2 regions of the Halomonas sp. DP5N14-9 genome follow, and region 2 is predicted to be linked to the other one. Evidence: riboswitches for the same ligand, from Rfam matches in the RefSeq annotation. Region 2 holds a riboswitch; the other holds the start of a gene.

Region 1 (4,380 bases), 170 kb from region 2:
CCCGGTGCTGTTCCAGGCCGGCGCCTCGGATCAGGGCCGTGACCTGGCCGCGCGCTACGCCGAGGCCATCTACGCGGTGGCCTACGATCTGCCCTCGGCCCAGGCCTACTACAGCGACCTTCAGGCCCGGGTAAAGGCCGCTGGCAGACCGAAGGTCGCGATCATGCCGGGGCTCGTCACCTACGTCGGCTCCACCGAAGAGGAGGCCAGACGCAAGCAGCGGGAGCTCGACGAACTGTTGCCGGTGGACAGCTCCCGGCGCCAGTTGAGTCAGTTCATCGGTCAGGACGTGAGCGACTGGGAATTGGATGCCCCGGTGCCCGAGTTGCCGCCACTGGAGGCCTTCAGCGGGCCCAAGGGGCGCTACGCCACGATTCTGCGGATCATCGAGAGCGAACGACCGACGCTGCGCCAGTTGCTGGGACGGCTCGCCGCCGGTGGCGGCCACTGCACCATGGTCGGCACCCCGGAGCGTATCGCCGACGAGATGCAGCGCTGGGTCGAGCAGGGCGGGGCGGACGGCTTCAACCTGATGCCGCCATCGCTGCCGGACAGCATCGAGGACGTGGTCGAACAGGTCGTGCCCGAACTGCAGCGCCGCGGGCTGTTTCGACGCGAGTACCAGGGCCGCACCCTGCGCGACCACCTGGGGCTGGCGCGGCCTGGTCGCTGATGAGCCGGAACTGCCAGGGCCCCTGATCGCCAGGCCTTGAAACGACAACAGCGGGACGCGTCAGCACGTCCCGCTGTTTTTTATCACGCCTTGCCAGGCTGTCAGCGTGGCGGTGTCAGCTCTGGAAACGCCGCACCAGACTGCCCATGCGGGTGAAGTCATAGTCCTGGCGGGATGGCAGCAGCTTCATCAGCACCAGCGAGACCAGCACCGGCACGAAGGCCGCCAGCAGGAAGGATTCCAGCAGGGTGGCGGTACCGCCGCTGGGGGACGGGAACATCGCCAGCCCGGCGACCAGGCCCGCAGCGGTGCTGAGGACCGCGTTGCGCCCGTCGTAGCGGCGATTGAACAGACCGAAAAACACTGGGAAGGCCGCCGCCGAGCACAGCAGGTCCGCCAGCAGGAACAGATAGAGCACGCTGTAGCCCTGGGCCGCCACCCAGGTCACCGGCACCGCTGCGGCGACGATCAGCCAGCGTGCCAGGCGCATCAGGGTGGCTTCGCTGGCCTGGGGCAGCAGCCGGTGCATGTCGACGGCGATGATGCTGGAGGTGGCGTTGACGGTAGTGTCGGCGCTGCTCATCACCAGGGCCAGACCCAGCGGAATCAAGGCCAGGGCGAACCACAGCGGCACCTCGGACAGCAGCACGCTGAACAGCGCCACCGAACCGTCTCCCTCGAGCCCGAGGCCGACGAAGGCCAGGCCGAACAGGCCCATCAGCACGATCACCGGAAAGTTGAACAGCCCTGCGATCCAGAAGCCCCGCCGCAGCACCTTGCTGTCCCGGGCGGCGTAGATGCGCTGCCAGGTGCCCTGGTAGAACAGGCCGGTCAGCATCACCGCGATAAAGAACGTCAGACCGGCACGCAGGCCACCGGCATCGGTGACATCCAGCAACTGGGGCGCACGTTCCTGCAGGCCCTCGAGCGTCGGCGCGACGCCGCCGGCGGCCTGCCAGCCGAACACCAGCAGCAGCGCCAGCAACGGCAGGATCACCAGCATCTGTACCTTGTCGGTGAAGATGGTGGTGCGCAGGCCGCCGTAGAAGGTGTAGAGCAGGGTCGCGATCATCACCACGCAGGCGGTCAGCCACAGTGGGATCGGCGCCAGCAGGGTGACCATATGGGCGATCGCGGTGAGGCCTGCCGCCAGCGAGATGAACAGATAGAACAGCATGATCGTCAGGGTGAAGGCGTACATGGTGCGCCCGTAGCGATGGATCACGAACTCGGTGAGGCCGTGGCCTTCGGGGATCAGCTCACGCATGCGTCGTCCCAGCGGGATCATCACCAGGCGCGGGACCATGGAACCCAGCGCATAGCCCAGTACCGCGCCGATGCCGCCCCAGGTGGCCGCCTGGGCGGGGCCGAACAGGATCCAGGTGCCCAGGGTGGTGGCCACCAGGGTCAACACCGTGGCGCGGGTGTTCTGGCTGTTGCGAGCCGAGATGTAGTCATCCAGGCCGCCCTGACGACGTCGGGCATAGATCAGGCCGGGGATGGCAAAGATGGCGGCGCACAGCAGAAGCCACAGCGCCGTCCAGGTGGGATCGAGCATCATCGAAAGAAGACCTCTTTCTTGTCGTTGTCCGCAGGGACCGGTGGACAGGCGGGACGAGCGGCGGACAGGAAGAAAGAGGAGATAACGCAACCATCCTTCCCTTCGCCGGCATGACCCGGATCAGGTTCAAAGGGTTACCGCGTGATGCGGAATCTCAGCCGTCAGGCTCCCCCAGGAATGCGCACAGCGTAGGACCGCCTCCGATGGCTGTCAATTGGCGCTTTGGCCGCAGCGACGGGGCGTCAGACGGTGGGCGAGGTGCGCAGGCTGTGCCAGCCATCGTAAAGCCAGTTTGCCGCCCGGCGTCGATCGATGTCAGCCATCGCCAGATAGCCATGACAGCAGGCCTCGCGGCTCGCTCGCACAATGGTCGAGGCGTCGGTGGCGTCCATCACCAGGGTGCGTCGGTGCCCGCCGCCGCCGCGCAGGAAGGGGGCCGCGGGAGCGCGCTGGAACTCGACGCCTGCCGGCAGGGGCGCTGTCGAGTGATGCGTGTCGGGGTGGTCTGGGGCGCACAGGATGACCTCGAAGCCGAGCCGTTGTCCCTGGCGCGCCAAGTCGGCATTGACCGGGGCGTGGCCGGTCAGCACCAGACGCAAGGCCGGCTGGATCAGCACCTCGACGACGTCGTCGCCGATCTGGACCAGCGGACTGGTTGGCGTGGGTCGCTGCAGGTTCATGGACGTGCTGCCCAGGCTGACGCGGCGAATCAGCGATGGCTGGCCGGCGAGCGTTGCATGGATGACCTCCAGGTGCACCAGGGTCTCGCTGCTCGGTGACAGGCGCTCGACCAGGCAGGGGGTGCCATCGTTGGCGTTGTTGTCGATATTGACCAGGCAGGCGCCGCCGTCCCGCGCCTGGGACAGCAAGATGGGCTGTCCGGCGTACCCGGGGCCATCGGCATCGCTGGTGACGCTCAGGTGGGGGAAGGCGGGAGCAGGGGTGTCCAGACGCGTGCAAAGCCAGCTGGTATCCCCGCGATTGGCCAGCGTCAGGGCGTGTTCGATGGCGACAAGGTCCTGGTGGTTCATGGGCAGCTCCCGCGGCGGTGTCGGCGACGCCAGCATAACGTGGAAGCGGGCAAGCGAAATAATCCGGCATCTATAAGCATCTTTTCATAGGCTAGAGAAGACGGCACGCGAGCCGCCAGGGTATTGACCTGCTGCCGGTCCAGGGCAGGGCTTACGCAAGGAGTTGTCCTCATGGAGCGTTTTGCCTGGGTGGAAGAGGCATTGGTGTCGTCCGGAACGGTGCTGGTACGCCTGACGCCGGAGTTGCAGGTGCACGACGTGGTCGGTGATGCCGTGCGCGTGCTGGGCGAGCCTGGAGAGGTCTGGATCGGGCGGGGGCTGGCAGAGCTGCCTGGCGAGGTCGCCAGGGTCGCCGAAGCCTGGGTCTCCCGGGGTGTCGCTCACGCTGCCAAGCCTTCGATGCCGCTGGAACTGGGCGATGGTAGCTGCTGTCGCCTGGCCGATGGTGGGCTGGTGCTGCGACTGTCGGCTCGGCAGAAGGCAAGCCGCGGTGTCATCGCGCGGATGGCCGACCACCTGCCGGTGATGGTGGCCTACGTCGACCGCGACTTCTGCTTCCGTTTCAACAATCGTGCCTACCTCGACTTCATCGGCCAGCCTGCCGAGGCGCTGATGGGGCAGCCGGTGTCTTCGGTGCTTGATGCAGACTCCTACGCCAAGATCCGGCCACGTTTCGATCTGGCGCTGGCGGGGCAGGAGGTCAGCTACGAGGATTCCCTGGTGCTCCAGGACGGTCGCCAGATCTACTTCAAGGTCCACTATCTGCCGGACGTGGTGGAAGATGAAGTGATGGGCTTCTACGCCATCATCCAGGACGTCTCCGAGTATCGCTCGATGATCCAGCTGTTGCGGGATGTCCATACCGGGGTAAATCGCACCGATATCGGAGTATCAGAGATCGTCGACATGCTGCTGCGTGACGCCTTGAGCTACCTGAGGCTGGATATCGCGCTGGTCAGTCAGGTCGAGGGGGAGTGTTACACGGTTCGCTGGGCGGCCTCGGATAATGCGCCAGTAGGGGCCGGCGACAGCTTTGCACTGGGTGACACCTACTGTCGGCTGACCCTCGACGCCGATGACGTCTTCCATACCCACCGCGCCGGTCAGGACGAGCG
Region 2 (4,380 bases):
TGGACAGGGCGTTGTCGCGGCGCTGGGCGCCGGGATGCCCCTTGGCCAGGTCGGCGGCGTGGGCGGCAATCTTGTAGGTGATGATGCCGGTCTTGACGTCGTCCTTGTCGGGCAGGCCCAGGTGCTCCTTGGGGGTGACGTAGCACAGCATGGCGCAGCCGTACCAGCCGATCATCGCCGCTCCGATGCCCGAGGTGATGTGGTCGTAGCCCGGGGCGATATCGGTCACCAGCGGCCCAAGGGTATAGAAGGGCGCCTCGTCGCAGTACTCTAGCTGCTTGTCCATGTTCTCCTTGACCAGGTGCATGGGCACGTGGCCAGGGCCTTCGATCATCACCTGGACGTCGTGCTTCCAGGCGATATGGGTCAGTTCACCCAGGGTCTTGAGCTCTGCCATCTGGGCCTCGTCGTTGGCGTCGGCCACCGAGCCCGGGCGCAGGCCATCGCCCAGCGAGAAGGCCACGTCGTACTGCTTGCAGATCTCGCAGATTTCCTCGAAGTGGGTGTAGAGGAAGCTTTCCTGGTGATGGTAAAGGCACCACTTGGCCATGATCGAGCCACCGCGGGAGACGATGCCGGTGACCCGGTTGGCGGTCAGCGGCACGTAGCGCAGCAGCACGCCTGCGTGGATGGTGAAGTAGTCCACGCCCTGTTCGGCCTGCTCGATCAGGGTGTCGCGGAACACCTCCCAGGTGAGGTCCTCGGCCACGCCCTTGACCTTCTCCAGCGCCTGATAGAGCGGCACCGTGCCGATCGGTACCGGCGAGTTGCGGATAATCCACTCGCGGGTCTCGTGGATGTTCTGGCCAGTGGACAGATCCATGATGGTATCGGCGCCCCAGCGGATGCCCCAGGTCATCTTCTCGACCTCTTGCTCGATGGAGGAGGTCACCGCCGAGTTGCCCAGATTGCCATTGATCTTCACCAGGAAGTTGCGCCCGATGATCATCGGCTCGGCTTCCGGGTGATTGATGTTGGCGGGGATGATGGCGCGCCCGGCGGCGACTTCCTGGCGCACGAACTCGGGGGTGATCTCCTCTGGCAGACGGGCGCCGAAGCCCTGCCCGGGATGCTGGTGGCCAAGGATGCGCTCGACCTCGTCGCTGCCTCGATAGCCATCGGCCAGGGCCTGTCGACGCTGGTTCTCGCGGATGGCGATGAACTCCATCTCCGGGGTGATGATGCCGCGGCGGGCATAGTGCAGCTGGGTCACATTGCCGGCGCTGCCGTCGGCGCCACGACGTGCCCGACGCGGCGTGCGGGTCAGTTCGAAGCGAAGCGGGGCGAGCGTCGGGTCGTTGGCACGTCGGCGACCGTAGTCCGAGGTCGGGCCTTCGAGCCATTCGGTGTCGTCGCGCTCCTCGATCCAGGGCCGGCGCAATTCGGCAAGCCCGCGACGCAGGTCGACCTCGACCTGGGGATCGGTGTAGGGGCCGGAGGTGTCGTAGACCAAGAGCGGCGGATTGGCCTCGTCGGCCCCGGAGGTGCGGGTCGCTGACAGCGAAATCTCGCGAAACGGCACCCGCAGGTCCTCGCGGGAGCCCTTTACATAGACCTTGCGCGAACCCGGCAGGGGCGTAACCGCGGTCTGGTCGACCTGGGCGGTCTCGGCCAGGAAGTGCGCGCTATGGCGGGGTTTGTTTGCGGAAACGGGTTGATCGAGCGGCATTGGCTTGTCCTTCTCACGGCACTGGGTGCTGGCGTTGTTGTGTGCATCGCGTGAGGAAGGAGGGGGCGTCGTGGCCTGGGCCGTGAGCGCTTGATCCCTACGCTGGTCCTCACCGCGATGCCATGGCATCGGGGTTACCCCCAGATCAGGTTCAACGGGTCCCATGCGCTGCATGATCTCAGCCGCCTCTGGCGGCCCCCCGTCAAGCGTGGTGCTGATTGTGTTAGTCGCTTAGATCGAGTCCCATCTGCCAGAAGTCGATCTCGAGTCGTGTCGCGTCGGCGAAGATCCGTGACAGTCGCGCAAAGCGCTCGCCGGATACCTGGGCCAGCTGATCGTCGAGCCAGGCCTGCTCCTGGCGTGCGGCGGCCTGGAAGTCGTCGCTTTCGTACATGGCGATCCAGGCGTCGAAGGGATTGTCGGCGCCGCGCAGGGTGTCCGAACGGGCGTTGAGGTTTCGTGCGATATCGGCGTAGCCGACCATGCAGGGGGCCAGCGCCACGTGCAGGTCCAGGAGGTCTCCGCGGCTGCCGGCGTCCAGCACGTAGCGGGTATAGGCCAGGGTAGCGCGAGCTTCGGGCAGCTCGGCGAGTTCGGCCTCGCCGATGCCCCAGTCGCGGCAGAAGGCGAGATGCAGGCCGAGTTCCACGTCGAGGATGGTCTTCATGCCGTCGAAGGCGCCGCGCAGCTCGTCGAGGCTGTGGCTCTTGTAGGCCGCCAGGGCGTAGGCCCGGGAGAACTGCAGCAGAAACAGATAGTCCTGCTTGAGGTAGTGACGGAAGCTGGCGTCGGCCAGTTCACCACGGCCAAGGGCGAGCACGAAGTCGTGTTCGATGTAGGCGTGCCAGTCATCGCGGCAGGCGTCGACAAGATCGGTAAAGCGGTAGCCCATGTTGCCTCCGGTTGGTGTGGATCCGGAGGGCGGCGGCAAAGGACACGGCGACGAGAAAGGAGGGAGGTGCGCGCGCAGGGGCTGGCACCACCGCCTGATTCCCTACGCCGGTTCAAGGTGTGAAGCCACACCGCACCCGGATCAGGTTCCACGGGATCGGCGCTGGCGGCCGGTGATTCGTCACCCTGGCCCTGCGCCATCTCAGCCGGATTCACCGGCACCCCGTCAAGCGAGTCTGGATCGAGTCTAGCATGACCTCGAAGGGAGTCCACCTCAGCTTGGCAAGAACCGATCCCGATCAGTAGATACGCCGCTGGGGGGAAGAGGTTTCCACGATATCGCGAGAGTGCAACTGCCCAGATATCTGGAGAAGTTTCCGCATGGTTGAGAATGCATTTTATCCGATTGAGGAAAAGTGGCGAAGTAGAGTCCTGATTGATCAGTTCGACAAAGTTTCGACGATTTTGTTGTTATTTAAAGGGATATTTGCGTGGTTTTTCTTGGATGTTCTCTGGATTGTATTTGCGTGTTTTGCGGCTGCCTGATAGAGAATATGTGAGAGAATCTAGAGTGAAAAAAGTACGTTTTTTTTATCGATATTCTGACAGTCGTTGTGCGCTTGATGACTCCTTTGTGAAGAAGGGCAGAAAGTGACAGGTGTGTTGGTCCCGTTTTATTGGCAGCATTGGTTCGCCGAGTTTTCATGGAAGCTAAAAATGCTTGCTTTGTTCTCTTTTGAACCACGCGTGGGTCAGGTAAATGGTGCATGGGGAAGGTTTTTATGAAGGGCTCCGGGGCCGTTGTCAGTGCTCGTTTCTCAACACAATAGACAAATATTTCGCCTATCTTTTTTTATGCAAATATTTTAGAAAGGAAGACGAGATGCCAGTGTTGACGTAAACATTCCTATTCGTCGTGGCAATGTGTGATTTAAGATAGACGTTATCAATTTTGTTCGTTCACGACCGATGTTATATCTTATATTTTAGGTGATTAATATGAATCCATATTCGACACTTCCAGACCGTGCCTTCTGGAAAAAAGCTGTATCCGAAAAGTCAATTTTTGACATATCCAATTTGTGGTCTCCAAAGTTCAAGATCACAAAGGATAGTAGGGTGGTTACCTTCGGTTCCTGCTTTGCGCAACATATTGGAAATGCTCTTGATAGCAGAGGGTTTAACTGGGTCTCGACAGAAACTCCACCCAAGGGGCTCTCGCAGGAAAATGCAAAAAAATACAATTACAATATTTTTTCGGCCAGAACCGGGAATATATACACTACCTCATTGTTGAAGCAGTGGGTAGAGTGGGCAACAGGGATAAAAGAGCCGCCTGAGGAGATTTGGGAAAAGGACGGACGGTTCTATGATCCCTTTCGCCCCGTGGTGGAACCAGAGGGTTTCTGTAGTAAAGAAGAGTTAATGCTCTCTCGAGAGGAGACAATAAAAGCGTTTAGGGAATGCATCGTCTCATCAGACTTCTTTGTCTTCACCCTAGGGTTGACTGAAAGCTGGTTCAATGCGGAATACGGCTACGAGTATCCGATGTGTCCCGGAACTTCAGCAGGGACCTACCTGAAAGGTATCCATGCGTTCAAGAATCAAATGTATCCCTCTGTGATGAATGATCTGCGAGATGCCATAGAAATAATGCGTCATGAGAATCCTGAGTTACGCTTTATATTGACAGTTTCCCCTGTTCCTTTGGTAGCGACAAACTCCAGGAACAACGTGATCGTCGCTACAATGGAATCCAAGTCAGTGTTGCGTGCCGTGGCTGGGCAGATTTCTAGAGGTTGTAATTATGTGGATTATTT

The links. A riboswitch is a leader RNA that binds a small molecule or an ion and turns the genes downstream of it on or off. The one in region 2 is predicted to bind thiamine pyrophosphate.
Region 1: linked by a shared signal. The riboswitch ahead of KUW00_RS11235 (sodium:solute symporter family protein) and the one ahead of tenA (thiaminase II) in region 2 are both predicted to bind thiamine pyrophosphate.

Annotation. Positions count from the first base shown of each region.
Region 1 covers NZ_JAHVHR010000020.1:1,463-5,842, reverse strand. The annotation lists gene KUW00_RS11240 (LLM class flavin-dependent oxidoreductase) at 1-673, shown strand, start outside; gene KUW00_RS11235 (sodium:solute symporter family protein) at 789-2,234, opposite strand; TPP riboswitch at 2,315-2,417, opposite strand; gene KUW00_RS11230 (hypothetical protein) at 2,477-3,265, opposite strand; gene KUW00_RS11225 (diguanylate cyclase) at 3,437-4,380, shown strand, end outside.
Region 2 covers NZ_JAHVHR010000020.1:175,527-179,906, reverse strand. The annotation lists gene thiC (phosphomethylpyrimidine synthase ThiC) at 1-1,669, opposite strand, end outside; TPP riboswitch at 1,747-1,881, opposite strand; gene tenA (thiaminase II) at 1,893-2,561, opposite strand; TPP riboswitch at 2,643-2,796, opposite strand; gene KUW00_RS12015 (GSCFA domain-containing protein) at 3,560-4,380, shown strand, end outside.